One region of the Streptomyces auratus genome, then DNA from elsewhere that is predicted to be linked to it. Evidence: predicted binding sites of a transcription regulator. Region 1 holds the regulator's gene; the other holds the start of a gene.
What was found. Region 1 encodes HrcA, which represses chaperone genes, less so after heat shock. Its sites were predicted from a motif close to TTNGCACTCNGNNNNNCNGAGTGCNAA; they were not measured.
Positions count from the first base shown of each region.

Region 1 (15,952 bases):
TGCTGGCTGACGCGGTGGTGCGGGATCTGGTGGACTGATCCTCGAACGAGTGAACCGATGCGGCGGGCCTGCGGGGCCGCCTAGGCTGTTCCTAGCCTGTGCCGTATACACGGCGACAGGAAACGGAGGCCACGGAGATGACCGCTGTGGATGAACGCCGGATGACGGAGCTCTTCGAGAATCTTGAGGTTCCCGAAGGGATCAAGATCGAGCTCCTCCGGGGGAATATCGTGATGATGGCGGGGCCGGACGTGGTCCATAACGACATCGTGGAAGCTGTCGTGGACCAATTTCCGAGGAAGATGTGGCGGCGCCTGCAAACCCAGGATGTCGCGCTTCCCCAAGAGTCCAGTGAGCCCCAGCCAGACCTCGTGCTGGTGGAACGCGGAACCGGACCGGGCTCCGGTCGGCTGATGCCGCCAGAGGTGATCAGGATGGTCGTCGAGGTCGTGTCCAAGACCAGTGTTGATCATGACTATGTCATCAAGCGCTCGATTTACGCGGCGGGCAGACTGCCCATCTACCTGATCATCGACCCCATCGTGGGCCACTGCGTTTTGCTCACTGAGCCCACTGGTACCGGTGAGACAGCCGACTACCAGTTGCAGTCGATCTTCAAGTTCGGCGACCCCGTGCCGTTGGACCAGCTCGATGCCGTACTGGACACCCACGAGTTCGGGACTCTCGCCAACGTCAGACGGCACCGCCGGCCGTAACGAAATCGATCAACTCCTCCACCCGGCCCAGGAGTTGTGGCTCCAGGTCCTTGTAGGAGTGCACGCACGACAGGATCCGCTGCCACGCCGCCCCGGTGTTTTCCGGCCAGCCCAGCGCCCGGCACACCCCCGTCTTCCAGTCCTGCCCCCGCGGGACGGACGGCCAGGCCGGGATGCCGACGGACGACGGCTTCACCGCCTCCCACACGTCGATGTACGGGTGGCCGACGACGAGCGCATGACCACCGGTGACCTCGGCCGCGATCCGTGACTCCTTGGAGCCGGGAACGAGGTGGTCCACGAGCACGCCCAGCCGCGCATCGGGGCCGGGGGAGAAGCCGCGGACGATCGCCGGGAGGTCGTCGATGCCCTCCAGGTACTCCACGACGACGCCCTCGATGCGCAGATCATCGCCCCATACCCGCTCGACCAGTTCGGCGTCGTGCCGGCCCTCCACATAAATGCGCCCGGCGCGCGCGACCCGGGCCCGTGCGCCGGGGACGGCGAGTGAGCCGGACGCCGTACGCACCGGAGCGCTCGGCGCCGGGCGGCCCTGGGGGCGTACGAGCGTGACGACCTTGCCCTCCAGGAGGAAGCCGCGTGGGGTCATCGGAAAGACGCGGTGCTTGCCGAAGCGGTCCTCCAGGGTGACCGTCGGGCCCTCGGCCGTCTTCTCGCAGCGGATCACCGCGCCGCAGAAGCCCGTGGCCACCTCCTCGACGACCAGATCGGGGTCGGCCGGTACCTCGGGAGCCGGCCGCTGCTTCTTCCAGGACGGGGTCAGGTCGGGGCTGTAGCGCTTGCTCTGCATGGGGCCTGTTCTGTTCGCAGGAGAGGAACGGCCGGTCGGGCGGACGGGCCGACGGGCAGGGGTCAGGAGTCAGGGGGCGGGGGCGACGCCGAAGCGGGCCGCCAGCGCGTCCCGTTGGGCGTGGACGAAGGCGGCGTCCACCACGGCGCCGTGGCCGGGGACGTAGACCGCGTCCTCGCCGCCGAGGGCCAGCAGCCGGTCCAGCGCGCCGGGCCACTGCTGCGGCAGCGCGTCCGGGCCCGCCTGGGGCTCACCGGACTCCTCGACCAGATCGCCGCAGAAGACGATCTCGGGGGCGCCCTGCCGGCCCGGGACCAGGACCGCGAGATCGTGGGCGGTGTGCCCGGGGCCGACGTTGGCGAGCAGCACCTGACGCTCGCCGAGTTCGACGGTCAGCTGGCCGTGGACGTGGTGGTGCGGGGCGACCACCAGGTCGGCGGCCTCCGCGGCGGCGTTCCGGTCGACGCCGTGCCGCACCGCGCTGTGCCGCAGCTCGTCCTTGCCGCGCCGCAGGAGGTCGCCGAGGCCGGCCGCGCCGAACACCTCGACGCCCGCGAAGGCGGCGGTGCCCAGCACATGATCGAAATGGGGGTGGGTGAGCGCGACATGCGTCACGTCCCGGCCCAGCACACCGCGGATCGTCCGGCGCAGCTCCGCGCCGTCGCGAAGGGTCGCACCGGTGTCGACGATCATGACGCCGGTGGTCCCCGCGATCACCCCGATCGTCTCGTCCCACCCCGGCATCCGGCGCCTGGCGACACCGTCACCAAGCCGTTCCCAGCCGGCCTCTTCCCAAGCAGTGTGCATACCGAGACGCTAGCGCCCTCGCGATAGCGTTGCCCGGCAGATCGCCCGAACACGGTCATCGGGCGGGTGCTCCGCACGGCCGCCCTTGCCGTGGCCGTGCTACTCGGCCGTACACTGGCTCAGGGCCTGGCACTCTGCCCGTGTGAGTGCCAGGAGGAACGAGACGCCGGGACGGCCGGACTGGAGGTGCGCGGAATGCTCAGTGAACGCAGGCTCGAAGTGCTGCGCGCCATCGTCCAGGACTATGTCGGGACGGAGGAGCCGGTCGGCTCCAAGGCACTCACCGAGCGGCATCAGCTGGGCGTCTCCCCGGCGACGATCCGCAACGACATGGCAGCCCTGGAGGACGAGGGATTCATCGCCCAGCCGCACACCAGTGCCGGGCGGATCCCGACCGACAAGGGCTACCGGCTGTTCGTCGACAAGCTGGCCGGCGTCAAGCCGCTGTCCAGCCCGGAGCGGCGGGCGATCCAGAATTTCCTGGACGGCGCTGTCGACCTCGATGACGTGGTCGGCCGCACGGTCCGGCTGCTGGCGCAGCTGACCCGGCAGGTCGCGGTCGTCCAGTACCCCTCCCTGACCCGCTCGACGGTCCGGCACGTCGAGCTGCTGGCGCTGGCCCCGGCCCGCCTGATGCTCGTACTGATCACGGACACCGGGCGGGTCGAGCAGCGACTGATCGACTGCCAGGCGCCGTTCGGCGAGATGTCCCTGGCGGATCTGCGGGCCCGGCTCAACAGCCGGGTCGTGGGCCGCAGGTTCGCGGATGTGCCCCAGTTGGTGCAGGATCTCCCGGAGTCCTTCGAGCAGGACGACCGCGGCACGGTCTCGACAGTGCTGTCGGTGTTGCTGGAGACTTTGGTGGAGGAGACCGAAGAGCGACTGGTGATCGGCGGTACCGCCAATCTCACGCGCTTCGGGCACGACTTTCCACTGACCATCCGGCCGGTGCTGGAGGCTCTTGAGGAGCATGTGGTGCTGCTCAAGCTGCTCGGGGAGGCCAAGGACTCGGGCATGACCGTACGTATCGGGCATGAGAATGCCCATGAAGGCCTGACGTCCACATCGGTCGTCGCGGTCGGCTACGGTTCGGGCGACGAGGCAGTCGCCAAACTCGGCGTGGTCGGACCGACCCGCATGGACTACCCCGGAACGATGGGAGCGGTACGCGCAGTGGCACGTTACGTCGGACAAATCCTCGCGGAGTCGTAAGTGGCCACGGACTACTACTCGGTCCTCGGCGTCGGCCGCGACGCCTCGCAGGACCAGATCAAGAAGGCCTTCCGTCGGCTGGCGCGCGAGCTGCACCCGGACGTGAACCCGGACCCCAAGACCCAAGAGCGGTTCAAGGAGATCAACGCCGCTTACGAGGTCCTGTCGGATCCGCAGAAGAAGCAGGTCTACGACCTCGGCGGCGACCCGCTCTCGCAGGCCGGTGGCGGCCAGGGCGCGGGCGGATTCGGCGCGGGCTTCGGCAACTTCTCCGACATCATGGACGCCTTCTTCGGCACCGCGTCGCAGCGCGGCCCGCGCTCGCGCACCCGCCGGGGCCAGGACGCCATGATCCGCCTCGACGTCGAGCTGAACGAAGCGGCCTTCGGCACGACCAAGGACATCCAGGTCGACACCGCCATCGTCTGTACGACGTGCACCGGCGAGGGCGCGGCGCCCGGCACCTCGGCGCAGACCTGTGACATGTGCCGCGGCCGCGGTGAGGTCTCGCAGGTCACCCGGTCCTTCCTCGGCCAGGTCATGACGTCCCGGCCGTGCCCGCAGTGCCAGGGCTTCGGCACGGTCGTACCGACGCCGTGCCCCGAGTGTGCCGGCGACGGCCGGATCCGCTCGCGCCGCACCCTGACCGTCAAGATCCCGGCGGGTGTCGACAACGGCACCCGCATCCAGCTCGCGGGCGAGGGCGAGGTCGGCCCCGGCGGCGGCCCCGCCGGCGACCTCTATGTGGAGATCCACGAGCTGCCGCACGCGGTCTTCCAGCGGCGCGGCGACGATCTGCACTGCACGGTCACCATCCCGATGACGGCGGCGGCGCTGGGCACCAAGTGCCCCCTGGAGACGCTGGACGGGGTCGAGGAGATCGATGTCCGGCCCGGCACCCAGTCCGGCCAGTCCATTCCGCTGCACCAGCGCGGGGTGACGCATCTGCGCGGTGGCGGCCGCGGCGACCTCATCGTCCATGTCGAGGTGCAGACGCCGTCCAAGCTCGACCCCGAGCAGGAAGAGGTGCTGCGGCGGCTGGCCAAGCTCCGCGGTGAGGAGCGGCCCACGGGGCAGTTCCAGCCCGGGCAGCAGGGGTTGTTCTCGCGCCTGAAGGACGCCTTCAACGGGCGATAGCCCCAGGTGGGCCGGGGTCCGACAGCGGGCCCCGGGCAAGCCGCCACAGCGTGGCCCCGATGCGGGGCGAGGCGGTGGGCGTGACACGATGTGGTCATGCCCACCGCGCTCACCGATCTCTGCCGCTACCCGATCGTGCAGGCCCCCATGGCGGGCGGCGGATCCGGGCCCGAGCTGGCCGCCGCCGTCTGCGGCGCCGGCGGTCTCGGCTTCCTCGCCGCCGGCTACAAAACCGCCGACGGGATGTATCAGGAGATCAAACAGCTGCGGTCGCTGACCGACCGGCCCTTCGGCGTCAACCTCTTCATGCCGCAGCCGTCCCTGGCCGACGGCTCCGTCGTCGACGTCTACCGCGAGCAACTCGCGGGCGAGGCCACCTGGTACGAGACCGAGCTCGGCGACACCGACGGGCCCGTCGACGACGGCTACGAGGCCAAGCTCGCGATCCTGCGGGAGGACCCGGTGCCGGTGGTGTCCTTCACCTTCGGCTGCCCCTCGCGCGCCGTCCTCGACTCGTTCGCGCAGGTCGGTACGTACACGGTCGTCACGGTCACCACCGCCGCCGAGGCGCAGGCCGCACAGTGGTCGGGCGCGGACGCGGTGTGCGCGCAGGGCGTGGAGGCCGGCGGTCACCAGGGCACCCACCGGGACGATCCGCATGCCGACGGGACCGGGGCGGGGCTGGGGCTGCTGGCGCTGCTCGGCCAGGTCCGCGAGGCCGTACAGATCCCGGTGATCGCCGCGGGCGGGCTGATGCGCGGCTCGCAGATCGCGGCGGTGCTCGCCGCCGGGGCGTGCATGGCGCAGCTGGGCACCGCCTTCCTCGCCACCCCCGAGTCGGGCGCCAACCCGTTGCACAAGCAGGCGCTGACCAACCCCCTGTTCACCCATACGGAGTTGACCCGGGCGTTCTCCGGGCGGCCGGCCCGCGGGCTGGTGAACCGCTTCATGCGGGAGCACGGCCCGTACGCACCGGCCGCCTACCCGGCCGTCCACTACCTGACCTCCACCGTCCGCAAGGCCGCGGCCAAGGCGGGCGATGCCCAAGGTATGAATCTGTGGGCGGGGCAGGGGCACCGGCTGGCCCGGGAGCTGCCCGCCGGGCGGCTCGTGGAGGTGCTGTCGGCCGAACTGGACGCGGCGCGCGCCGCATTGACCCTGCCCCGCAGCGGCGGCGGCGCGTCATGACCGCGCCCGTTTTCCTCATCGATTCGCTCGCGGACGTACGGGCCGGGGGCACGCTGACCCTGGACGGTCCCGAGGGCCGGCATGCGGTGTCGGTGCGCCGGCTGCGGACCGGCGAGGAGGTCGTGCTGACGGACGGCCGGGGCACCGGTGCGCACGGCACGGTCGCCGCCGTCGAGGGCAAGGACCGGCTCACCGTCGCGGTCACCGCGCTGCGCACCGAGGAGCCGCCGCAGCCCACGATCACCGTGGTCCAGGCGCTCCCCAAGGGCGACCGCGGCGAGCTGGCCGTCGAGACGATGACCGAGACCGGTGTGGACGCCATCGTGCCCTGGCCGGCGGCGCGTTGCGTCACCCAGTGGAAGGGCGAGCGGGCCGCCAAAGCGCTGGGCAAATGGCGCGCCACGGCCCGCGAGGCGGGCAAGCAGTCGCGCCGGCTGACCTTTCCCCAGGTCGCCGACCCGCTGACGACCAAGCAGGTGGCCGCCCTGCTCGCCGACGCGGACTTCGCGGCCGTGCTCCACGAAGAGGGCAGCTCCCCGCTGGCCACCGCCGAACTCCCCGCCCAGGGCTCGATCGTGCTGGTCGTCGGCCCGGAGGGCGGCGTCTCCCCGGAGGAGCTCGCCACCTTCGCCGAGGCCGGCGCCCGGCCCTACCGCCTGGGCACGACCGTGCTGCGTACGTCCACGGCGGGCACCGCGGCGACGGCACTGCTGCTGGGGCGCACGGGGCGCTGGAGCTAGAGCCCGTCCGACGGGCCAGGGGCGGCCAGGCCCTGGGACCCGGCGGGTGTCCGGCTGTTCCTCACTCTCCACACAAGGATCGTGGCACGGCCCACTGACAACGCAGCGGTGCGCCGGCCGGGCCTCAGGAGCCCGCCGGCGCACCGCCGTTCACATGAAGGCGGCCGGCCCGGGCCGGCCGCCCGGTCAGACCAGCTCGGCCGAGAGCGTGATGTTCTTGACGCCCGCCAGCGCCTGGCTCACCGGGCAGTTGGCCTTGGCGTCCTGCGCCGCCGCCTGGAACTCCTCCTCCGACAGGCCGGGGACGCTGGCCTTGACGGTCAGGGCGATGGCGGTGATGCCCTCACCGGGCTGGAAGGTGACGTCGGCCTTGGTGTCGAGGGCCGCGACGGTGTACCCCTTGCCCGCCAGGCCGTGCGAGAAGGCCATGGAGTAGCAGGAGGAGTGGGCCGCCGCGATGAGCTCCTCGGGGCTGGTGACGCCGCCCGGCTGCTCCGCGCGGGCGGGCCAGTTCACGTCGTACGTACCGACCTTGGAGGACTCCAGGGCGACGGTGCCCTTGCCCTCCAGGAGGTTGCCTTCCCAATGGGTCGTGGCGGTGCGCGTGGTTGCCATGGTGCAAAACTCCCGGTTGTGGACGAAAGCGTTTCCGGCCACAGCTTAGTGAGCCGCGGACCGGACGCCGCGGACGGTCCGCCGTGCCCCGCCCGCCCGGTGCCCGTACGGACCGCCGCCGCCCCCGCGCGGCCTGCACCCCGGGCCTTGCCGCGCCCCATGGGGTGCCGCCCGGTAGCATCCGAGGGCCGTATGCACCGTGCGTACGGGGACGAGCTGGGAGGAGCCACCGGTGGCGGGAGAACCGCAGGCCGATTGCCTGTTCTGCAAGATCGCGGCGGGGGAGGTGCCGGCGACCATCGTCCGGGAGACCGAGACCACCGTGGCGTTCCGCGACATCAACCCCCAGGCCCCGACCCACATCCTGGTGATCCCCAAGGTGCACTACGCGAACGCCCTGGAGCTGTCCGCCGCGGAACCGGCCATCGCCGGCGACGTGCTGCACGAGGCGGGCCTGCTGGCCGCGGAGGAGAAGGTCGACGCGACCGGCTACCGCATCGTGTTCAACACCGGCCCCGGCGCCGGGCAGACCATCTTCCACGCCCATGCGCATCTGCTGGGCGGCCGCGACCTGCAGCGTCTGGTCTGACGGGGCCGACTTGTCCGTACGCGAACTGGTCGTCCTCGGGACCGCCAGCCAGGTCCCCACCCGGCACCGCAACCACAACGGCTATCTGCTGCGGTGGGACGGTCACGGGCTGCTCTTCGACCCCGGAGAGGGCACCCAGCGGCAGATGCTGCGCGCCGGGGTCGCCGCCCATGACCTGAACCGGATCTGTGTCACGCACTTCCACGGCGACCACTCGCTGGGCCTGGCCGGGGTGATCCAGCGGATCAACCTCGACCGGGTGCCGCACCCGGTCACCGCCCACTATCCGGCCAGTGGGGAGCACTTCTTCGAACGGCTGCGGTACGCCACCGCCTACCGGGAGACGGTCCGGCTGATCCAGCGGCCGGTGACCGCCGACGGCGAGCTGGACCGCTCGCCGTCGTACGTCCTGGAGGCGCACCGCCTGTCGCACCCCGTCGAGTCGTACGGCTACCGCCTCGTGGAGCCGGACGCCCGCCGGATGCTGCCGGAGCGGCTGGCGGCCCACGGGATCAGCGGGCCGGACGTCGGACGGCTGCTGCGGCTCGGCGAGCTGAACGGGGTCACCCTCGACGAGGTGAGCGAGCGGCGCCGCGGCCAGCGGTTCGCCTTCGTCATGGACACCCGGCTGTGCGAGGGCGTCCATACGCTCGCCGAGGGGGCCGACATGCTGGTCATCGAGTCGACCTTCCTCGACGAGGACACCGAACTCGCCGTGGAACACGGTCACCTCACCGCCGGACAGGCCGCCGGGGTGGCCGCGCGGGCCGGGGTGCGGCATCTGGTGCTGACGCACTTCTCGCAGCGCTACGCCGACCCCACGGAGTTCGAGCGGCAGGCCCGTGCGGCGGGGTTCACCGGGGAACTGACCATCGCCCAGGACCTTTTGCGGGTGCCGCTGCCCAAGCGGCGCTGAGCGCGTACGGCGCTGACCGCGAGCGGGGCCGGCCTGCGGACGGCGCTGACCGCGAGCGGCTCCGGCCTGCGAGCGGGGCGCCGGACGCCGCGGCCGCGTTCCGTCAGGGCAGCGCTGTCCGGCCCGCCCCGCCCGGGCGGGCCGGAGGCGGGGTCACGGCAGGAAGTACATCGGGTTCGGCAGCTTGAAGGTGCGGTCCCCGGCACCGCCGTTCAGATCGCTGTACTGGTCCCCGAAATTGGCGACGATGTGGTAGCCGAGGGACTCGATGTGCTTACGGGTGCCGGACTTGTACTCGACGGTCGTGCAGGTGGCGCCGCACGGCAGGTAGGGCGGCGGGTGCTCGGTGTTCTTCAGGTAGACGTGCCGGCTGTCCAGCGACACCCCGTAGCCGACGTTTTTGAGGTTGCGCACGCTCCAGGTGCGCTGCGCCTCCTTGCGGCCGGTGAGGAAGAAGACCTCGGCGCCCTTGTCGTGTGCCCAGTTGACCAGCCGGTTCATCCCGAAGACCGGGTCCATGTCGGTGCTTTCGAGGTACTTGTCCTGGCTCTGTGGGGTGAAGTGGAAGCCGACCTGGAGCTCGTAGTTGTAGGTGAGCAGGGTCGTGTCGTCGATGTCGAGCACGATGGCCGGCTTCGCCGTGCCGCGGGCCCGCCCGTGCCGGTCGAGGGCCTTGGTCAGATAGGCGCGGGCCCTGGTCTCGATGCCGCGGACCTGACGTGCGTAGTTGCTGTGCGGGGAGGCGTAGTGCTGACCGTCCGCCGTCACCGTGTCGCCGTAGTACGCCTTGATCTTGTCCTGCACCTGCGTGAGGTTGGGGATCTCCTTGTCGGTGCGCGGTACGGAGTGTTCGGCGGTGGCCTGGCCGATGCCGAACACGGCGGTGCCGGTGACCAGGGCGGCGACCGTCGCGGCACCGAGGCGGGCCCTGCGGGAGAGGGCGGTGCGGAAACGGGTGAGGCGGGGCATGCGCGGCTCCTTGAGTTGTCATGAGCGGACCCACAGGTCGGCTCCAGTAGATCTAACAGAGCCTCACATCGGTATCTACGCGCGAAGATTCAACGGTTGGTAAAGACTGGGCGCCTGGCGGGAGTTGACGGCCGTGGGGTGCCCCGGCCGGGCCGCAGCAGAGCGTGCGGACCACGTGGACCACGCAGGAGCCGTCGACGGCCGGCCGAGTCCGGCCCGTCGCGTGCCCGCGTACGCCCGCTCCGGCCGTTCCCCGCTGGTGAAGCGGGCGGCCGCCCGCCCACGGCGGCTGATCACGGACCCGGCCGAGGTCCTGTGCGCGAGGGCCTGCCGCGCGTACGGTGAGGCTCGGCTCAGTGGCGGTGCGCCACAGTGGTCCCGTACGTGATCTTTGAAAGGGGCTGTCCCGATGGCACAGGAAGTGCGCGGTGTGATTGCGCCGGGGAAGAACGAACCGGTCCGGCTGGAGACGATCCTGGTGCCGGATCCGGGGCCCGGCGAGGCCGTGGTGCAGGTCCAGGCGTGCGGGGTGTGCCACACCGATCTGCACTACAAGCAGGGCGGCATCAACGACGACTTCCCGTTCCTGCTCGGGCACGAGGCGTCCGGCGTGGTGGAGTCGGTCGGCGACGGGGTCACCGAAGTGGCGCCGGGCGACTTCGTCATCCTCAACTGGCGGGCGGTGTGCGGCCAGTGCCGGGCCTGCCGGCGGGGCCGCCCCCAGTACTGCTTCGACACCCACAACGCCCGGCAGAAGATGACGCTCAAGGACGGCACGGAGCTGAGCCCGGCGCTGGGCATCGGCGCCTTCGCCGACAAGACCCTGGTCGCCGCCGGGCAGTGCACCAAGGTCGACCCCGAGGTGTCGCCTGCGGTGGCGGGGCTGCTGGGCTGCGGAGTGATGGCGGGCATCGGCGCGGCGATCAACACCGGCAACGTCGGGCGCGGCGACTCGGTCGCGGTCATCGGCTGCGGCGGCGTCGGCGACGCGGCCGTGGTGGGCGCGCGGCTGGCCGGCGCCTCCCGGATCATCGCGGTGGACATCGACGACCGCAAGCTGGAGACGGCGCGCTCCATGGGCGCCACCGACACCGTCAACTCCCGTACCACCGACCCCGTCGAGGCGGTCCGCGGGCTCACCGGCGGCTTCGGCGCGGACGTCGTCATCGAGGCGGTGGGCCGCCCCGAGACCTACCAGCAGGCCTTCTACGCCCGCGACCTGGCCGGAACCGTCGTCCTGGTGGGCGTCCCCACCCCGGACATGACCCTGGAGCTCCCCCTGCTGGACGTCTTCGGCCGCGGCGGCGCCCTGAAATCGTCCTGGTACGGCGACTGTCTGCCCTCCCGCGACTTCCCGATGCTGATCGACCTCCACCAGCAGGGCCGGATCGACCTCGGTGCCTTCGTCACCGAGACCATCGGCATCGAGGACGTCGAGCAGGCCTTCGCACGGATGCAGGCGGGCGACGTCCTGCGTTCGGTGGTGACGCTCTGATGGCGGTCCGCATCGACCACCTGGTCACCTCCGGAACCTTCTCGCTCGACGGCGGCACCTGGGACGTCGACAACAACGTCTGGATCGTCGGCGATGACGACGAGGCGATCGTCATCGACGCGGCGCACGACGCCGACGCCATCCTCCGGGCCCTCGGCGGCCGGACGCTGCGCGCGATCATCTGCACCCATGGGCACAACGACCACATCGACGCCGCCCCGGCGCTGGCCTCCCGCACCGGCGCCAGGATCCATCTGCACCCCGCCGACCTGCCGCTGTGGAAGATGACCCACCCGGACAGCTCGCCGGACGCGGAGCTGGCGGACGGCCAGGTGCTGACCATCGCCGGTACGGATCTGAGGGTGCTGCACACGCCGGGCCATGCGCCCGGCGCGGTCTGCCTCCATGCGCCCGAGCTGGGCACCGTCTTCACCGGCGACACCCTGTTCCAGGGCGGCCCCGGTGCCACCGGCCGGTCCTTCTCGGACTTCCCGACGATCGTCGCCTCGATCCGGGACCGACTGCTGACCCTGCCCCCGCAGACGCAGGTGCGCACCGGGCACGGCGACCCGACGACGATCGGGGACGAGGCGCCGCACCTGGAGGAATGGATCAAGCGGGGGCACTAGGGGAGGCGGAGTTACTTGGGCAGGCGGGGCCACTGGTGGGGCAAGCGGGGCCAGTAGGGGAGGGGCGAACAGATCCCGTAGGGGAGGCGAGCGCCCCCTTCGGGGCCTCAACGCGGTGCGGCCGGGGCGGTATTCCCGGTTTCTGGTTCCGGGGGTCACGGCGAGGCCGCGCCGGTGGCGACTCCGCCCGGTGGGAGACCCCCGGTGGCGGCACCGCTCCGCTGGTCGGGCCCCGGTGGCGGCACCGCCCCGCTGGTCAGGCCCACTGGCGCCAACGCCCCCGTGGTCACGCCTCCGTGGTCATGCCCTCGTGGTCATGCCCTCGTGGTCATGCCCTCGTGGTCACGCCTCCGTGGTCATGCCCTCGTGGTCACGCCTCCGTGGTCACGCCCTCGTGGTCACGCCTCCGTGGCCGCCCGTTCCAAGATCCGGGCGGCCACCGCGGCGGAGTCCACCAGCGGATGCAGCGCCAACGCCCGCAGCGCGGCGCCCCGGTCCTTGAAGGTGGCCGCCTCCACGGTCGCCCGTTCCACCGCCTTGAGCTGGAGCATCAGCCCCAGTTGGTCCGCCCGCAGTGGCGCGGTGGGGAGCGGCCGGGCACCCTTGGCGGTCACCTCGCACACCGTCTCCACGATCGCGTCCGGTGGCAGCTGCGGCACCGTCGTCCCATTGCGGACGTTGAGGATCAGCCGGGTGCCGCTGTCGCCGGTGATCGCGCGCATCAGCGCCAGCGCCACCCGGTCGTAGCCGCCGCCCTCCAGGTCGTGGCTGTCGCGCTGCCAGCCGCCGGTCGCCTCCCGGCTGTGCGCCATGTACGTCTCCTCGCGCTCCAGCCGGGTCCGTTCCCACAGCCGGTAGGCCTCGTCCGGGCCGCCGGCCGCCGCGGCCCGCGCGAAGAAGCCGCCCTGCTGCTGGTCGAGGAACTCGCCACGGGTCTCCCGGGTGTGCCGTACGGAGTCGAGGGTCTCGCGGCGGAAGTAGTAGTAGTGGAGGTACTCGTTCGGCAGCGCCCCCAGGGCCCGCAGCCAGTCCCCGCCGAACAGCCGGCCCTCCTCGAAGGACTCCAGCGCGGCGTCGTCGGCCAGCAGCCCCGGCAGCAGCTCGGTGCCGTCCACCGTCAACGACCGCAGCCAGCCGAGGTGGTTGAGGCCCACGTAGTCGTAGCCGGCCCGGGCCGGGTCCGCGAGGGCCGCCGGGTCCGCGCCGGCCGCCCGCGCCGCCCGGCGCACCAGCCCGACCGGCGAATCGCAGATCCCGATGACGCGGTCGCCGAGCACCCGGGACATCGCCTCGGTGACCGTGCCCGCGGGGTTGGTGAAGTTGATGACCCAGGCCCCCGGGGCGAGCGCGGCCACCCGCTCGGCGATGTGCAGCGCCACCGGGACCGTGCGCAGCCCGTAGAGGACACCGCCCGCGCCCACCGTCTCCTGGCCGAGCACCCCCTCGGACAACGGGATCCGCTCGTCCCGGATGCGCCCGGCCGTACCGCCCACCCGGATCGCCGAGAAGACGAAGCCGGCGCCGGCCAGCGCCTCGTCCAGACCCTTCGCGACGCGTACGGGCACCGGCGCCGGATGCCCCTGTGCCAGCCGCGCCAGCACCTCGGCGATCACCGCCACCCGTTGCGGATCGGTGTCGTGCAGCACCACCTCGGAGACGGCGGGCGCCGGGTCGTCCAGCAGCGCGCGGTAGACCAGCGGCACCCGGAAGCCGCCCCCGCCGAGAATCGTCAGCCTCATGGGGCGGAACGTACCGCAGCATCAGGCACACTGGCGGCACGTGCAGATACGAGAGGGGAGAGCACGGTGAGCAGCCGACGCGATGACCTTCCGCCCGCGGGCCCGGTAGCGATGCCACCGAGCCTCGATCCGCTGGCCGCGGTGCGCGCCGACGGCGATCCGCGCACCGACGTCTACCTCACCGGCACGGTCTTCCTGGACATCATCTTCACCGGCCTGGATTCCGCCCCCGTCCGCGGCACCGAGTCCTGGGCCCGCGGTATGGGCTCCAGCCCCGGGGGCGTCGCCAACATGGCCACCGCGCTGGCCCGGCTCGGCCTGCGCACCTCACTGGCCGCGGCCTTCGGCGACGACCACTACGGCGAATACTGCTGGGAGGCGCTCGAACAGGGCGAGGGCATCGACCTGGCGCTGTCCCGCACGGTCCCCGGCTGGCACTCCCCGGTCACCGTCTCCATGGCGTACGAGGGCGAGCGCACGATGGTCTCGCACGGCCACGAGGCGCCGCCGCCCGACTTCGCCTTCGACGGCAAGCACGCCCCGGGCTGCCCGCCGCCGTCCCGCGCCTGCGTCGCCTCGCTGGTGCCGGGCCGTCGGGAGGGCTGGCTGGGCTGCGCGGCGAGCCGCGGCAGCCGCATCTTCGCGGACGTGGGCTGGGACGACAGCGGGCGCTGGGACCCTGCCGACCTCGCCGACCTCGAACACTGCGAGGCGTTCCTGCCCAACGCCGAGGAGGCGATGCGCTACACCCGCACGGACTGCCCGCGCGCCGCCGCCCGCAAGCTCGCCGACCGGGTGCCGCTCGCGGTGGTCACGCTCGGCGCGGAGGGCGCCTGCGCGGTGGACGGGCGGACCGGCGAGAGCGCCGAGGTGCCCGCCATCGCCGTGGAGGAGCTGGATCCCACCGGCGCCGGGGACGTCTTCGTCGCCGGTTTCGTCACCGGCACGCTCGCCGACTGGCCGCTCACCGACCGGCTCGCCTTCGCGGGGCTGAGCGCCGCGCTGTCCGTGCAGGAATTCGGCGGCTCGCTGTCCGCGCCGGGCTGGGCCGAGATCGCCGCCTGGTGGCAGCAGCTGCGGGGGTACGAGGCGAGCGCGACGGGCACGGCGGGCGTGCTGCGCCGCCAGTACGCCTTCCTGGACGAGGTGCTGCCGGCGGCCTACCGGCCCGCCCCGCTGGCCCGCGCGCTGCCGACCCTCGGCTTCCGCCGCCCGGCCTGAGCTGCACCGGAGCCGGTTTCCGGGCGCCCCCGGGCCGTCTGGAGGCGGGCCCGACTGCTCCGTCCGGCGGGAAAAGCCCTCGGGGCTGTCGGTGCCCCGTCGTACTCTTGTATCCCAAGGAGTCGAGTGCAGGCAGGCACCTCTTACGAGCAAAGGATGGGGTTGAGCAGGCCACCGAGCCGCCCTATGACTCAGACACCCACGCAACCGCAGGCACGCGCCCAGTTCACCGTCCCGGCCAAGCACCCCATGGTCACGGTCCTGGGATCCGGAGACTCTCTTCTGCGCGTGATCGAAAAAGCCTTCCCGGCGACCGACATCCACGTCCGGGGCAACGAAGTCAGCGCGGTCGGCGACGCCCGGGAGGTCGATCTCGTCCAGCGCCTTTTCGACGAGATGATGCTGGTGCTCCGCACCGGACAACCGATGACGGAGGACGCAGTGGAACGCTCCATCGCCATGCTGCGGGCGGCGGAGGACGGCGAAGGCGCGGTCAGTGAGACCCCCGCCGAGGTGCTCACCCAGAACATCCTCTCCAACCGGGGCCGCACGATCCGCCCCAAGACCCTCAACCAGAAGCGCTATGTCGACGCCATCGACGAGCACACCGTCGTCTTCGGGATCGGCCCGGCCGGCACCGGAAAGACCTACCTCGCCATGGCCAAGGCCGTGCAGGCGCTGCAGGCCAAGCAGGTCAACCGGATCATCCTGACCCGGCCCGCGGTCGAGGCAGGGGAGCGGCTCGGCTTCCTGCCGGGCACCCTCTACGAGAAGATCGACCCGTATCTGCGCCCGCTCTACGACGCGCTGCACGACATGCTCGACCCCGACTCCATCCCGCGCCTGATGGCCGCGGGCACGATCGAGGTCGCCCCGCTGGCATACATGCGCGGCAGGACGCTCAACGACGCCTTCATCATCCTCGACGAGGCGCAGAACACGAACCCCGAGCAGATGAAGATGTTCCTCACCCGCCTCGGCTTCGAGTCGAAGATCGTCATCACCGGCGATGTCACCCAGGTCGACCTCCCGGGCGGCACGAAGAGCGGTCTGCGTCAGGTCCGGGAGATCCTGGACGGCGTGGACGATGTGCACTTCTCCCTGCTCACCAGCCAGGACGTGGTCCGGCACAAGCTGGTCGGCCGTATCGTCGACGCCTACGAGAAGT
Region 1 is NZ_JBNGCB010000001.1:2,776,948-2,792,899, reverse strand. It holds gene hemW (radical SAM family heme chaperone HemW) at 1-38, shown strand, start outside; gene BKA18_RS12080 (Uma2 family endonuclease) at 138-716, shown strand; gene BKA18_RS12075 (DUF3097 domain-containing protein) at 694-1,527, opposite strand; gene BKA18_RS12070 (MBL fold metallo-hydrolase) at 1,597-2,334, opposite strand; gene hrcA (heat-inducible transcriptional repressor HrcA) at 2,530-3,546, shown strand; gene dnaJ (molecular chaperone DnaJ) at 3,547-4,683, shown strand; gene BKA18_RS12055 (nitronate monooxygenase) at 4,780-5,871, shown strand; gene BKA18_RS12050 (16S rRNA (uracil(1498)-N(3))-methyltransferase) at 5,868-6,611, shown strand; gene BKA18_RS12045 (OsmC family protein) at 6,798-7,226, opposite strand; gene BKA18_RS12040 (histidine triad nucleotide-binding protein) at 7,459-7,815, shown strand; gene BKA18_RS12035 (ribonuclease Z) at 7,826-8,731, shown strand; gene BKA18_RS12030 (HAD family acid phosphatase) at 8,885-9,700, opposite strand; gene BKA18_RS12025 (S-(hydroxymethyl)mycothiol dehydrogenase) at 10,110-11,195, shown strand; gene BKA18_RS12020 (MBL fold metallo-hydrolase) at 11,195-11,824, shown strand; gene BKA18_RS12015 (family 4 glycosyl hydrolase) at 12,223-13,563, opposite strand; gene BKA18_RS12010 (carbohydrate kinase family protein) at 13,675-14,784, shown strand; gene BKA18_RS12005 (PhoH family protein) at 14,971-15,952, shown strand, end outside.

Region 2 (15,952 bases), 910 kb from region 1:
GCCGTCTCCACGCCCCCCGACGCCGCCGAAGAGGCCCGCCGGACCGCTGAGCCGGGCGCTCCGGAAGAGCAGGACGTGCAGGAAAAGCAGGAAGAGCAGAAGGACCGGGAAGAGGAAGCCGGGGCCGGGAAGAGGCCGGCGTCCACCGGCGGCCGGGACGCGGCGTAGCCCGTAGGGGCGACAACACCGCGGCGCTTCGGGACCTGCCCGGTCCGGGTACCGCGCGGGTCAGGAGACCACGACGACCTTGGTGCCGTGCAGCGCGAAGTCCCACATCGCCTTGCCGTCCTCGCGCGACTCACGGATGCCGCCGGTCTTCTTCGCCGGGCCCGGTGCGGGCCGCGAGCCGTTCACGGCGGCGCTGAAGCCGACCGTGACACCGTTGACGGCGGCGAACCGCACGACGTGCTCGATCGCGATGCCGTCCGAGCCCGTCACGCTCACCGACCGCGAGCCGACCGCGTAGCTGCCCGGCGGGGGGCTGACCGTACTGGGCGTGACCGGGAACGTACGCCGTGCCGTGCCCTTGGCGTCGACCAGCCAGACCCGCTTGGCGCCGAGCGAGTAGACGATCCGCCGGCCGGTGCCGGAGGCCGCGGGGACCGGGGCCGGAGCGGGCGCCTTGTCCTTCTTGTCGTGCCGGTCCCCGTGGTTCTTGGGGGCGTGGTGGCTGTCCTTGCGGGCCTCTTTGAGGGTGTCCGGGGCGGACGCCGAGGCCTGGTACCCGAGCACCCCGACCGCGACCAGGGCCGCCGCCGTCAGCGCGGTGACGATCGTGCTGCTCTTAGCGGGCACCGCTGTGCCACCTTTCCTCCCGCTCCCTGCCGCCGGCGGGGAGTCCCGGGCCTGGATGCCGGGCTGCTTGCTGCTGACTACGGGGGCGACGGTAGCACCGGAACGGGGACCGCCCGCCGCGCCGTAGTCTTGAGGCGTGCTGCTGCTAGCTCTTGACACCGCCACCCCCGCCGTCACCGTCGCGCTCCACGACGGATCCGGCGTCCTCGCCGAGTCCCGTCAGGTGGACGCCCGCCGGCACGGCGAACTGCTGCTGCCCGCCGTCGACCGGGTGCTGGCCGAGGCCGGCCGGAAGCTCGACGCGGTCAGCGACATCGTGGTCGGCGTGGGCCCCGGGCCGTACACCGGCCTGCGGGTCGGCCTGGTGACCGCCGCGACCTTCGGGGCGGTGCTCGACGTACCCGTCCACGGCCTGTGCACGCTCGACGGCCTCGCCCACGCCGCCGGGCTGACCGAGCCCTTCATCGTGGCCACCGATGCCCGCCGCAAGGAGGTCTACTGGGCGCGCTACGAGCCCGGCACGGCGCCCGGCGAGCCCGGCACGCCGTCCCGTCCGGTGACCCGGGTGACCGAGCCCGCCGTCGACCGCCCCGCGGACATCGCCGACGAGGTGGCCGGGGTCCCCGCCGTGGGCGCGGGCGCGCTGCTCTACGACACGGTCTTCACCGGCGTCCGGCGCGACGGGCCCGAGCACCAGTCCGCCGCCGCGCTGGCCGCGCTGGCCGCACAGAAGCTGGCGGCGGGCGAGGAGATGCTGCCCCCGCAGCCGCTGTATCTGCGCCGCCCGGATGCCCAGGTCCCGGCCAACTACAAGGTGGTCACTCCCCGGTGAGCGTCCGCCCGTCGCCCGACCCCCGCCCCCCGGCGCCGCCGCCGGGCAGTCCCGCCGACCGCGGCCTGGTGCTGCGCGAGATGCGCTGGTGGGATCTTGCGCCGGTGCTGGAGCTGGAACGGGAGCTGTTCCCCGAGGACGCCTGGTCGCCGGGCATGTTCTGGTCCGAGCTGGCCCATGCGCGCGGCCCGCGGGCCACCCGCCGCTATCTCGTCGCCGAACTGGTGCCGCCGCGCTGGGGGTCCCCCCGGACAGCGTCTGGGGGAGGCGCCGATGACGGGCGGGCGGGCCGGCTGGTCGGCTACGGCGGACTCGCCGCCATCGACGGCACCGGCGACATCCAGACCATCGCCACCGCCCGCGACCAGTGGGGATCCGGCCTCGGCTCCCGGCTGCTGACCGAACTCCTCGGTGCCGCCACGGACTTCGAGTGCCATGAGGTGCTGCTGGAGGTACGGGTCGACAACCTCCGCGCCCAGCGCCTCTACGAGCGGTTCGGCTTCGAGCCGATCGGCTTGCGCCGCGGCTACTACCAGCCCGGCAACGTCGACGCCCTGGTGATGCGCCGCACCACCCAGACCTCGTCCGAAGCACCCCCCGTACAAGGAACTTGACACTCATGGCTGACTCACGCGGCGGACCGCTCGTCCTCGGCATCGAGACCTCCTGCGACGAGACCGGTGTCGGCATCGTCCGCGGCCACACCCTCCTCGCGGACGCCGTCGCCTCCAGCGTCGACGAGCACGCCCGCTTCGGAGGGGTGGTGCCGGAGGTGGCCTCGCGCGCCCACCTGGAGGCGATGGTCCCCACCATCCAGCGGGCCCTGAAGGACGCCGGGGTCACCGCCTCCGACCTGGACGGGATCGCGGTCACCGCGGGGCCGGGCCTGGCCGGTGCGCTGCTGGTCGGCGTCTCGGCCGCCAAGGCGTACGCCTACGCCCTCGGCAAGCCGCTCTACGGCGTCAACCACCTCGCCTCGCACATCTGCGTCGACCAGCTGGAGCACGGCCCGCTGCCCGAGCCGACGATGGCCCTGCTCGTCTCCGGCGGCCACTCCTCCCTCCTCCTCGCCCCCGACATCACCTCCGACGTACGCCCGCTCGGCTCGACCATCGACGACGCGGCCGGCGAGGCCTTCGACAAGATCGCGCGGGTGCTCCACCTCGGCTTCCCGGGCGGCCCGGTCATCGACCGCTACGCCCGCGAGGGCAACCCCGACGCGATCCGCTTCCCGCGCGGGCTGACCGGCCCCCGCGACCCCGTCTACGACTTCTCCTTCTCCGGGCTCAAGACGGCGGTCGCCCGCTGGATCGAGGCCAAGCGGGCGGCCGGCGAGGAGGTGCCGGTGGCGGACGTCTCGGCGTCCTTCCAGGAGGCCGTGGTGGATGTGCTGACCCGTAAGGCCGTCCGGGCCTGCAAGGACAACGGCGTGGAGCATCTGATGATCGGCGGCGGGGTGGCGGCCAACTCCCGGCTGCGGGCGATGGCCGAGCGTCGCTGCGAGGACGCCGGCATCACGCTGCGGGTGCCGCGGCCCAAGCTGTGCACCGACAACGGCGCGATGGTCGCCGCCCTGGGCGCGGAGATGGTGACCCGCGGCCGGGCGGCCTCCGACTGGGACCTGTCCGCGGACTCCTCGCTGCCGGTCACCGAGCCGCATGTGCCCGGCGAGGCGCCCGCCGCCCCGGCCGCGCACCACCACGGCCACGACCACGACCACGTGCACGAGATGAGCAAGCACAACCTCTACTCCTGAAGACGGCCGCGGGCGGGGCGCGTTTGTCGTTCTTCGCGTGCTGTCGACTCCGCCCGCCCGGTGCGTGGCCCGAGGTCTTACCCTGGCAACCAGCACTGGGCGCGCATGTGGGGAGGCGGCAGGCCGTGGACTGGTTCTGGTGGGTCTTCATCTTCTTCATGGCGGGCGGATTCGCGAAGGTCGTCGACGCCGCCCGTACGGCGCTGCGCACCCGCCATGAACGCAAGATGGAGCGGCTGGAGACCGTGCGCCAGGAGCGGCAGGAGCTGGCCGCCGCCCACAAACCGCCGGAGCCGGTGTGCGGCTGCACCCACCACCTCGCCAAGCACGACAAGCGGGGAAAGTGCCATGAGCGGGTCGAGGTGGCGGTGGTCTGGGACGAGGACCACCGGCCGGTGCAGTACGAGGCCGGGCAGTGCACCTGCCAGCAGTACATCGGCCCGCAGCCGCTCTCCCAGATCTACGCCGAGGACCTCACCGACCTGGCGTGACCGGGTCCGTGGCCGGGTGCCCCAGCAGCATCGCGGGGGCGCCGGCGACCCGGGTGAGGAAGATCGTGCAGGAGTTGCGCCCACCGCCGAGCTTCAGCTTCTTTCGCAGCTCCTCGGGCTCCACCGCGGAACCCCGCTTCTTGATCACTGCGATGCCCACCTCGCGCTCCCGCAGCAGCGCCTTGAGCCTCTTGAGGTTGAACGGCAGCACGTCGGTGAGCGCGTAGGCGGTCGCGTACGGCGTCGCCGTCAGCCGGTCCGCGGTGATGTACGCGATGGTCGGATCGATCAGCCGGCCGTCGATCTGCCGGGCGACGTCCGCCACCAGATGGGCCCGGATCACCGCGCCGTCCGGTTCGTACAGCCAGCCTCCGACCGGGCCGACCGGGGGACGGTCCGCCTCGTCCGCGGCTGGGTCGGCGGACGGGGCCGGCCGGGCCGCGCCGAGCAGGGTCTCGCCGGCCGGCAGCAGGGTGGCGCGGCGGCCGCCCGGGGCCGGGCGGGCCGGGCCCTCCTCTGCCGACCCGAACCACACCACCGCCTCCTTGACGTCGCCGCCGTCCGAGATCCACTCCGTCTCGGCGTCCTCGGGCAGGGCGTCGTGCGGCACCCCGGGCGCGATCTTCAGCGCCGCGCACGGCGCCGTACGGGCCGCCTCGACCGCCCACGACAGCGGCGGTGAGTACGCCTCCGGATCGAAGATGCGGCCGCCGCGGGCCTTGCCGCGCCGCGCCGGATCGACGAACACCGCGTCATATCCGGCGGTGTCCACCTCCGTCACGTCCGCGCAGCGCACCTCGATCAGCTCCGCGAGCCCCAGCACCTCGGCATTGGCCCGGGCCGCCGCACAGGCCAGCGGGTCGCGGTCGACGGCCAGCACCCGGATTCCGGCCCGCGCCAGCGCCAGCGCGTCACCGCCGATGCCGCAGCACAGATCGGCCAGCGTACGGACGCCCAGCGCGGCGAACCGGGCCGCGCGGTGGGCGGCGACGGTGGTGCGGGTGGACTGCTCGACGCCGTTCGGCGTGAAGTACATCCGCTGCGCGTCCGCCCCGAACTTCGCCGCCGCGCGCTGGCGCAGCCGGGCCTGGCCGAGAGCGGCGGAGACCAGCGGCGCGGGGTGCTCCCGGCGCAGCCGGGTGGCTGCCGCCAGCTCATCCGCCGGGTCGTGGTCCCGCAACTCGGCCAGCAGAGCCTGTCCCTCCGGGGCGAGCAGGCCGACGAAAGTGTCGAGGTCGTTCATGGGGGTCATTTTCCTCCCACGTTTTTGTCTTTGCTTCCCACGTTGTCGGCTATCCCGCCGTGGTGGTTGCTCGCCGTTGCGCTTTGCGGCGCCGCCGGACGTTGTCGGCTTTCCCGCCGTGGTTGCTTCTCGCCGTTGCGCCTGCGGCGGGCTGGGTGGGTTTCGGGTGCGGTGACGGGCCTCCGGGGCCTGGTGTGTGGACTGCTTCGCTTTACGTCCACACAACAGGCCCCTCCGGCCCGTCCCCTCCCGTTGTGGGGAAAGTGAAGGTGGGAGGGGGCTGGCCACTCATAGCCAGTTCACTGCGACCGACGAGGCGCACTGGACCACCTACGAGCACCCCCACCGGCCTTTTTCCTCCCCCACTCACGGGAGGGGCCGAGCCGCAGGACGAAGTCCGGAGGAGCGGCACCGCACCCGACAAACCACGCTCGCCGCAGGCGCAACGGCGAAAAACCACCACGGCGGGCCAGCCGAAAACGTGCGGGTGCGCCGCAAAGCGCTACGCCGGCTCTCGCCGGCGCTGCGCATGGTCGCTGATGCGTAGCAGTAGCGCCACCATCACCCAGTTCGCGACGAGGGAGGAGCCGCCCTTGGCCAGGAACGGGAGGGCCTTGCCGGTCAGGGGGATCAGGCCGGTGACTCCGCCGGCGACGACGAAGACCTGCAGCAGCAGCGCTCCGGAGAGGCCGACCGCCAGCAGTTTGCCGAACGGGTCGCGGGCGGTCAGGCCGACCCGCAAGCCGCGCTGGGCGAGCAGCACGTACAGCATGAGCACGGCCATCACCCCGGCCAGGCCCAGCTCCTCGCCCACGGTGGTGAGGATGAAGTCGCTGTTGCCGGCGAAGCCGATCAGTTCGGGGTGGCCCTGTCCCAGGCCGCTGCCCGCGATCCCGCCGCTGCCGAAGCTGAACAGCGCCTGCGCGGCCTGGTCGGAGATCAGCCCCGGCGGCCGCTGCGCCTGCGGCAGGAAGATGTCCATCGGGTGCAGCCAGGCCATGATCCGGCCCTTGACGTGCGGTTCCGTCGAGCCGACCACGGTGGCACCGACCACGGCCATGGCCAGTCCGCAGAGCACCCAACTGGTGCGCTCGGTCGCCATGTAGAGCATGATCACGAAGACCCCGAAGAAGATCAGCGAGGTGCCCAGGTCCCGTTCGAAGACCAGCACCAGCAGGCTGATCACCCAGATCGTGAAGATCGGTGCGAGCTGCCGCCCCGGGGGCAGCTGGACGCCCAGCACCCGCCGCCCGGCCAGCGCCAGCGCATCGCGGTTGACGGTGAGATAGCCCGCGAAGAACACCGAGATCATGATCTTCACGAACTCGCCGGGCTGTAGCGACAGCGGCCCGAGCAGGATCCAGCGCTTGGCGCCGTACATGTCGGCGCCGAAGAAGGCGGGCGCCATCAGCAGCACCAGCGCGACCACCATCGTCAGATAGATGTAGCGCTGGAGAATGCGGTGGTCGCGCAGCACCAGCAGGATGACGATGCACACGGCGACCCCGATCACCGTCCACACCAGCTGGCCGCTCGCCGCCTCGGCGATCTTCAGCCGGGGCTTTTGCGCGTACGTCACGTCCAGGCGGTGCAGCAGCACCAGACCGATCCCGGTCAGCAGCGTCGCCAGCGGCAGGATCAGCGGATCGGCGCGCGGCGCGAAGCGGCGCAGCACCAGATGCGGCACCAGCGCCACGAACAACATGCTGACGGCGAAGCCGGTCAGCCCGCCGGGCAGTCGGCCGGTCATCGACAGACCGGTGTAGGCGTAGCCGAAGTCCGCGATCAGGACGACGAGGACGAGCAGCCACGCCTCGGTCCGCCGGCGGTCCGGTGCCTGGGCCAGCGCGGCGAACGTCATGGTGCGTTCGGCATCGCTCTCCCGCTCCCTGGCAGCCCGGGGAACGCTGGTCGGTCCACGCACGGGAGTCCTTCCGCCATCGGTCGTCGACGCCGCCGGCCGTCCGGGAGTGGGCCCGGTTCGTCGGTTCGGCGGCAAGGAGGTAGACGAGGCAGCCCCTGGCGTGGTTGCGAGGGAAGGGAAGGTGTGTCCGATTTATGGCTGATTTGGCGGGAGTCGCCGGGGGGTCTTCCCCCAAAACTGCCCGGATTCGGCCCCGGAGGGCCGTAAGTGGGGGCCGGGGGCGGCCTGGGGGCGCGGTTCCGTACGGCGGGTCGGCCGGCGTCGGCGGAAGCCTCCCCTCGCCGCGCTGGCACTCCGCTTGACCGAGTGCTAACCGCGTCATAGTCTCAGCGTTGGCACTCTCCAGTGGGGAGTGCCAGACATACAGCGACGGGCAGGTCCGGCACCCGCGACGACGGATCGACCTGGTCGCCACCTCAGACAGTTAACCCCGTGAGATCTCCGAAGGGGGAGGTCGGATCGTGACGACCGCCAGCTCCAAGGTTGCCATCAAGCCGCTCGAGGACCGCATTGTGGTCCAGCCGCTCGACGCCGAGCAGACCACGGCTTCGGGCCTGGTCATTCCGGACACCGCCAAGGAGAAGCCCCAGGAGGGCGTCGTCCTGGCCGTGGGCCCGGGCCGTGTCGAAGACGGTAAGCGCGTCGAGCTCGACGTCACCGTCGGCGACGTCGTTCTCTACAGCAAGTACGGCGGCACCGAGGTGAAGTACAACAACGAGGACTACCTCGTTCTCTCGGCCCGCGACGTTCTCGCGATCGTCGAGAAGTAAGTCACCGGTTTTGCCGTGATCTGCGCCCCTGGTTCCCGCGTCTAAACAACCCGGGGCAGGGGCGCAGTTCGTTTGAGCGACAGCGGTCCCCACTGCGTGGCCGAGGATCGCAATGAGAGGACTTGAAGCAACCCATGGCGAAGATCCTGAAGTTCGACGAGGACGCCCGTCGCGCCCTTGAGCGCGGCGTCAACAAGCTCGCCGACACCGTCAAGGTGACGATCGGCCCCAAGGGCCGCAACGTCGTCATCGACAAGAAGTTCGGCGCCCCGACCATCACCAACGACGGCGTCACCATCGCCCGTGAGGTCGAGGTCGACGACCCGTACGAGAACCTTGGCGCCCAGCTCGTCAAGGAGGTGGCGACCAAGACCAACGACATCGCGGGTGACGGCACCACCACCGCCACCGTGCTGGCCCAGGCGCTGGTCCGCGAGGGCCTGCGCAACGTCGCCGCGGGTGCCTCCCCGGCCGCGCTCAAGAAGGGCATCGACGCCGCCGTCAAGGCCGTGTCCGACGAGCTCCTCGCGACCGCGCGCCCGATCGACGACAAGTCCGACATCGCCGCCGTGGCCGGCCTGTCCGCCCAGGACAAGCAGGTCGGCGAGCTCATCGCCGAGGCGATGGACAAGGTCGGCAAGGACGGTGTCATCACCGTCGAGGAGTCCAACACCTTCGGTCTGGAGCTCGACTTCACCGAGGGCATGGCCTTCGACAAGGGCTACCTCTCGCCGTACATGGTCACCGACCAGGAGCGTATGGAGGCCGTCCTCGAGGACCCGTACATCCTGATCCACCAGGGCAAGATCTCCTCGATCCAGGACCTGCTGCCGCTGCTGGAGAAGGTCATCCAGGCCGGTGCCTCCAAGCCGCTGCTGATCATCGCCGAGGACGTCGAGGGCGAAGCCCTGTCGACCCTGGTCGTCAACAAGATCCGTGGCACCTTCAACGCCGTGGCCGTCAAGGCCCCGGGCTTCGGTGACCGCCGCAAGGCCATGCTCGGCGACATCGCCACCCTCACCGGTGCGACCGTCATCGCCGAGGAGGTCGGCCTCAAGCTCGACCAGGCCGGTCTGGACGTGCTCGGCACCGCCCGCCGGGTGACCGTCACCAAGGACGACACCACCATCGTCGACGGCGGCGGCAAGGCCGACGACGTCACCGGACGCGTCGCCCAGATCAAGGCCGAGATCGAGACCACCGACTCCGACTGGGACCGCGAGAAGCTCCAGGAGCGCCTCGCCAAGCTCGCCGGTGGCGTCTGCGTCATCCGCGTGGGTGCGGCCACCGAGGTCGAGCTCAAGGAGAAGAAGCACCGTCTGGAGGACGCCATCTCCGCGACCCGCGCCGCGGTCGAGGAGGGCATCGTCTCCGGTGGTGGCTCCGCTCTGGTCCACGCCGCCAAGGTGCTGGAGGGCTCCCTCGGCAAGGAGGGCGACGAGGCCACCGGTGTCGCCGTCGTCCGCCGCGCCGTCGTCGAGCCGCTGCGCTGGATCGCGGAGAACGCCGGCCTCGAGGGCTACGTCATCACCGCGAAGGTCGCCGAGCAGGACAAGGGCAACGGCTTCAACGCCGCCACCGGCGAGTACGGCGACCTGGTCAAGGCCGGCGTCATCGACCCGGTCAAGGTCACCCGCTCCGCCCTGGAGAACGCCGCGTCGATCGCCTCGCTGCTGCTGACGACCGAGACCCTGGTCGTCGAGAAGCCCGCCGAGGACGAGCCGGCCGAGGGCGGCCACGGCCACGGTCACGCGCACTGACGTGAGCTGATTCGGCGACGGTCGGCCTCCGGGCCGGTCGCGTGCCGCACTGAAGACCCGGTTTCCGCTTGGGCGGGGGCCGGGTCTTTGGGGTTTTGGGGAGGGGGCTGGAGCTGGGGCTGGGGGCTTGGTTTTTGGGGCCTTGTTCTTTGAGGGGCCTTGGGGGCATCGCTGCACGCTCCGCGCCGAGCCTGCCGCGGCGGCGCGCGGCGGGCGCGGCGGGCGCGGCAGGCTCCGCCCCGCGTGCGCCCTTGGCCTTTGGGGAGGGGCGAGGTTCGGGGCGTCCCTGGGGGGTGGGGGATTTCGGCTCGGGGTGGGGGTGGTGTTTCCCTGCGGCCCCTTGGGTTGTTGTTTCTCCGCCGCGCACCCCTTGGGTTGTTGTTTCCCCGCCCCCCACCCCTTGGGTTGTTGTTTCCCCGCCGCGCACCCCCTGGTTGTTGTTTCCCCGCCCCCCACCCCCCTTCGGGGGGTGGGCGGGTGTGGAGGGGCGCCTTGCGTGAGGGCCGGTGGAATCTGGCGTGAGGCTCGGCGGGTGTGTGGGGCCACCTCACATGACGGCCGGCGGCGGTGTTGAGCCACCTCGCGTGAGGACCGGGTGTGGAGGGCCAGAGCGCGAATGCCCCGCGCCCGTCCCCCAACGCGCGCTCACGCCGAACGGCGCAAATGCTCCGGCAGTACGGGGTCCCTGAACGGGCAGCCATGTGCATAACGTTCGAGTTCGGCGAGGGCGTGGTCGGCCAGGCGGTGGAGCTCGGTGCCCAGCGATCCCGCCACGTGGGGTGTCAGCAGCACGTTCGGAAGGTCCCACAACGGCGAGTCGGGTGGCGGAAGTTCGGGCTCGGTGACGTCGAGGACGGCGTGCAGGCGGCCGCTGAGCAGCTCGGGGAGCAGCGCCGCCGGGTCGACCAGGGAGCCACGGGCGGTGTTGATCAGGGTGGCGCCGTCGGGCATCAGGGCCAGTTCGTGTGCGCCGAGCAGATGGCGGGTGGCGGGCAGCTGCGGGGCATGCACGGTGACGATGTCGCTGCCGGCGCAGAGCGCGTCGAGCGGGGCCGGTGTCACGCCGAGCCGGGCGGCCTCGGCGGCGTCCACGTACGGGTCGTAGAGCAGAACGCGCAGGTCGAACGGGCGCAGTAGCTCGATGACGCGGCGGCCGATACGGGAGGCGCCGAGGACGCCCACGGTGCGGTGGTGGTTGCCGGCGCCGGCGAGTTCGTCCTGCCAGTCGTGCGGTGCGCGCAGGCTCCGGTAGCGGTGGGCGGAGTGCAGCACCCGCTTGTTGGCGAAGAGGATCGCGGCGAGGGTGTACTCGGCGACCGGGAGCGCGTTGGCAGCGGCGGCCGAGCTGACGGCGAGACCGCGCTCCCAGCAGGCGTCGGTGAGGTGGTGCCGGACCGAGCCGGCGGCGTGGATGACGGCTCGGAGCCGGGGCGCCGCATCCAGGACGGCGCCGGTGAGCGGCGGGGCGCCCCAGCAGGTGAGGAGGACCTCGGCGTCGGCGAGGGCGGCGGCGACCGCGGGGGTGGGGCCGGCCAGGTCGTGTGCGACGAGGTGCGGGTCGGTACGGGCCAGCGCCACCAGGCGGGTGCGATGGCGGTCAGCGAGCAGTCGGCCGGCGATGCCGGGTGCCATCGAGAGCAGCAAGGCGGGCCGGGCAGGGGGGTTTTCCACAGGCCCGGCGGCAGTGTCAGGGGTCGGGTGCATAGTGAGGAACGTGCTCCTTCGCGGTCGCCCGTCAGTGCGCGTCACCTGCCGCCACCGGTGGCGGGAGCGGCTCGTCCAGTGTGTCGCCGCAGGGACGGGGTGGCGACCGCCGGCGGGCGGACGGCGCGAGGAGCGGACCGGTGACGAGGAGAGGGGAGTGGGGCATGAGGGGCGCGGGGGGACAGGGAAACCGCTGGCCGGTACGCCCGATTGACGCGTGGTCAGGCACGGCTGAAGGATGCCGTCACCCGGCCACCGCCCACCGCCCCAGGGGGAGCCATGTCCGAGCCGCACCCCGAGCCCCCTGCCGTACGGCGCCCGCGTCCTCCGTGCCCCCTGCCGTTTGCGCTGCCACCCGAGGACCGCCGCCGTAGCCCGTACACCGGCTGGACCCGCGCCCATTGGGAGGCGACGGCCGACGGCCTGCTGCGGGCCACCGCCCGCCATGCCTCCCCGCGCCACGGTCTGATCGTCCTGCCCGGAGCCCGCCCCAGCTCCTCCGGCCCCCGCTCGGACGGCCTCGAAGGCTTCGCCCGTACGTTCCTGCTCGCGGCGCTCCGCGTGGCCGGTGCCGGCGGCCGCGATCCGCACGGCTACCTTCCCCGTTATGCCGAGGGTCTCGCCGCAGGCACCCACCAGCCCAGCGCCGCACGCGAGCTGACCCCGGCCGACCCGGATTCCTGGCCCCGTATCGACACCGTCCGCCAGGCCCGGGTCGAGGCCGCCTCGCTCGCCCTCGGGCTGCGCCTGACCCGGCGCCGGCTGTGGGACACCCTCGACGAGGGCGTTCGCGCCCGCGTCGTCGAGTGGCTGCTGCCCGCCTTGGGCCCGTCGCCCGTCGACAACAACTGGTGGCTCTTCGGCCTCACCGTCGGCGGCTTCCTGCGAGAGGCGGGCATCGAGACCGACCGCGCCGGGGCGGCCATCGACCGCGCGCTGACCCGCATCGAGGACTGGTACCGGGGCGACGGCTGGTACGCGGACGGCGACAACCGCGCCTTCGACCACTACAACGCCTGGGCGCTGCACTTCTACCCGGTCCTGCACGCCCATCTCAGCGCCGACCGGACCCTCCTGGCCACCTACGGCCCCCGCCTGAACGCCCAACTGGACGCCTGCACCCGTCTCTTCGACTCCAACGGGGCACCGCTGCCCTTCGGCCGCTCGCTCACCTACCGCTTCACCGCCGCGGCCGCCCCATGGCTGGGCGCCCTCACCGGACACACCCCGCTCACCCCCGGCGCCACCCGCCGCCTCGCCTCCGGGACCCTGCGGCACTTCCTCGACCGCGGCGCCCTCACCCGGGACGGCCTGCTACCGCTCGGCTGGTACGGCCCGTACACACCGATGCTCCAGAGCTACTCCGGTCCGGCCTCGCCCTACTGGGCGGCCAAGGGCTTCCTCGGCCTGCTGCTCCCCGCCACCCATCCCGCCTGGACCGCCCCCGAGGAGGCGCTTCCCGCCGAAACGGCCGACGCCGCCGGGCCGTTCGGTACCACGGGCCTGCTGCTCCACTCCACCGCCTCCGACGGCCTGGTGCGTCTCCACAACCACGGCAGCAATTCCGTCCGCAGCACCCCTGACCCCTACTACGCCCGCTTTGCCTACTCCACCCGCACCGGCCCCACGGCCCCCGCCGGCGAGGACCCGGCCCTGCCCGACAACCACTTCGCCCTGCTCCTCGACGGCCGCCCCACCACTCGCGGCCCCGCCACCCCGTATGCGGACGGGCCCGACCGGGCCTCCTCCCTCCACACGCCGCGCCATGCCGACGGCACCGAACTCGCCGGCGTCCGGATCCTGTCCGCCACCCTCGTCCACGGCCGCGCCGAACTCCGCGCCCACCGGGTCACCGGCGCCGCCCCTGGCACCCGCGTCCGCCAGACCGGCTGGGCCACCACCCCCGACGGCCCCACCGCCCAACTCCACCCCGTCCACGGCTACGACACCCCGCCCCGCCGCACCCCTACGGGAAGCACCCTCTTCGGCCCCCGTACCGAAACCGCGGCCGTGGAGGGCACCATCACCGCCGACCCCCGGGGCACCCTCTTCGTGGCCCTGGCGTCGCTGACCGGGGACATGGACCCGGCCCCCGTAGAGGAACTGGCAACAGCAGTCGTCACGGGCCATGACATCCACATCAGCTGGGACGACGGCACCAGCACCCACCTCGCCCTATCTCACCCACCTACGGGAGGGGACGGGCCGGAGGGGCAGGGTGCCCGGACGTAAAGCGAAGCAGTCCGGACACCCTGCCCCGGAGGCCCGTCACCGCACCCACAGCCCCGCGCAGCGGACCCCGCCCGCCGCGTGGGGGTACCTCCCACGCCCTTCAGGCAGTGGGGGAGCCACGGCGAAAAACCACCGTGGCGGGAAAGACGACAACATGGGAAGGCCGCCAAGCGCAGCGATTAGCGCGGTCCGTACTTCCGGCCCGTACGCGAGGTGACCCCGCCCAGCACCCCACGGGGCGCCAGCTTCACGGCACCCATCAGCGCCTTGTAGCGCGGGTCCGGAATCGACAGCGACTTCCCCCGCGTCAGGTCCTTCATCGCGGCATCGACGAGCTTGTCCGCATCCAGCCACATCCACCCGGGGATGTTCTCCGTCCCCATCCCGGCCCGCTGATGGAATTCGGTCCGTACGAAGCCGGGGCACAGCGCCATCAGCCGCACCCCACTGCCCGCCAGATCCCGCGCCGCGCCCTGGGTGAACTGCACGACCCACGCCTTGCTCGCGCCATAGGTGCCGCGCGGCACGAACGCCGCCACCGACGCCACATTGACCACCGCGCCCCGCCGGCGGTCCCGCATCCCGCGCACCCCGGCCGTGGTCAGCCGCAGGACCGCCTCGCAGTGCACCTTCAGCATCGTCAGCTCGTCGGCCATCGAGACCTCGAGGTACTCGCCCTTGTTGCCGAAGCCGGCATTGTTCACCAGCAGATCCACCGGGTGCTTGGTGTCCGAAAGTCGCGCCTCGACGGCCGCGATGCCGTCCTCGGTGGCCAGATCGGCGCTCAGCACCTCCGCCTCGATGCCATGCCGGTCGTGCAACTCGGTGGCCTGCTCGTTCAGTCGCTTCTCGTCGCGGGCCACCAGCACCACGCTGTGGCCGTCGCTCGCCAGCCGCCGGGCGAACGCCGCCCCGATGCCCGCCGTGGCTCCTGTGATCAGTGCAGTCGTCATACGGGCACGCTATCCGCCCCGGCCGCACGGCCCGAGCCCCAACCCCACCGACGCGGCCGCCCGTCCGGCCGCCGCCGCGCCGCCCCGCCGTCCGTGCCCTGGAGCCCACCGCCCCCGGCCCGCAAGGCCCTTGCCCTCCGAGCTCCCCGAACCAGCCGTCCGGCCCGCCCCGCCACGGAACCGCCCGGCCCCGGGACTCAGCCCTTCTCCCGCTCCATGTACGTCTGCGCCCGCCGCCGCGCCTCCTCCGGGAGCGCCCCGCCCGCCTCCAGCAGCCGCGGCAACAACTCCCGACGGGTGGTCAGCGCCTGGAACATCAGCCGGATGCTCACCTCATGAGCCGGCCGGTGCACCAGCTCGACGGTGTCCCCGGCGCGGATCTCCCCCGACTCGATCACCCGCAGATACGCACCGGGCACCGCGGCCTGGGTGAACCGCTTCAGCCACCCGTGCTCGCCCAGCCACCCCTGGAACGTCTGGCAGGGGATACGCGGACAGCTCACCTCCAGCAGCAGCCGCGGGCCGACCCGCCAGCGTTCCCCGATCAGCGCTCCGGTGACCTCCACACCCGACGTGGTGAGGTTCTCGCCGAACGAGCCGTTGGCCAGCTCGCGGCCCAGCTCCCGCTGCCAGTCGTCCAGATCCTCCCGGGCGTAGGCGTAAACGGCCTGGTCGTCGCCTCCGTGATGGCGCAGATTGACCACCGCGTCGCCGGCCAGCCCGCTGCCGCCGGTGCCCTTGGGCCCGGGCGCGGTCACCGCGACCGGGCCGTCCACCGGCCGCTTGTCGATACCGGTGGTGCCCCCCGCCGCTTGGGTGTGTTCGGACGGTGCGGGCTGCCCCAGATTCACGGTCAGCAGCTTCATAGGGCGCTCCGTTGGTCGGTCGGTGCGGCTCTTGCGGGCCTCCTTCACATCTTCCCCGTTCGCGGCCCGTCATGGATCACTCCGGGCCGGGCCCATGCTCCATGCCGGGAACCACCCAAAAGCTTTGGCGCACCTTTTCCCGACCACCCCAAGAATCGCTTATGATTGATCCATGATCGAGGCCCGTCATCTCCGTGTGCTGCGTGCGGTCGCCCGGACCGGTTCGTTCTCCGCCGCCGCGCGCGAGCTGGGCTGCACCCAGCCGGCCGTCAGCCAGCAGATGAAGGCCCTGGAACAGTCCGCCGGCACCCCGCTGCTGGTGCGTACGGGCCGCGAGATGCGGCTGACCCAGGCGGGCGAGGCACTCGTCCGGCATGCCGTCGGCATCATCGCCGGACTCACCGCCGCCGAGGAGGAGATCGCGGCCATCGCCGGCCTGCGTGCCGGACGGGTGCGGCTGGTGTCCTTCCCCTCCGGAAACTCGACGCTGGTGCCGACCGCCCTGGCGACGATGCGCGCCGCACACCCGGGCACCCGGGTCTCGCTGGTCGAGGCCGAACCCCCGCGCTCGATCGAGATGCTGCGCAACGGCGACTGCGAGATCGCCCTGGCCTTCCGCTACCCGG
Region 2 is NZ_JBNGCB010000001.1:3,684,171-3,700,122, reverse strand. It holds gene BKA18_RS15880 (hypothetical protein) at 1-168, shown strand, start outside; gene BKA18_RS15875 (hypothetical protein) at 229-795, opposite strand; gene tsaB (tRNA (adenosine(37)-N6)-threonylcarbamoyltransferase complex dimerization subunit type 1 TsaB) at 932-1,627, shown strand; gene BKA18_RS15865 (GNAT family N-acetyltransferase) at 1,624-2,241, shown strand; gene tsaD (tRNA (adenosine(37)-N6)-threonylcarbamoyltransferase complex transferase subunit TsaD) at 2,247-3,383, shown strand; gene BKA18_RS15855 (hypothetical protein) at 3,509-3,874, shown strand; gene BKA18_RS15850 (class I SAM-dependent methyltransferase) at 3,858-5,117, opposite strand; gene BKA18_RS15845 (FtsW/RodA/SpoVE family cell cycle protein) at 5,620-6,978, opposite strand; gene groES (co-chaperone GroES) at 7,503-7,811, shown strand; gene groL (chaperonin GroEL) at 7,946-9,571, shown strand; gene BKA18_RS15830 (hydroxyacid dehydrogenase) at 10,217-11,275, opposite strand; gene BKA18_RS15825 (DUF2264 domain-containing protein) at 11,555-13,507, shown strand; gene BKA18_RS15820 (SDR family NAD(P)-dependent oxidoreductase) at 13,687-14,460, opposite strand; gene BKA18_RS15815 (MOSC domain-containing protein) at 14,658-15,326, opposite strand; gene BKA18_RS15810 (LysR family transcriptional regulator) at 15,499-15,952, shown strand, end outside.
Region 2: groES (co-chaperone GroES) is a predicted target of HrcA. The motif match lies at 7,328-7,354, and genes of this name have one in related genera.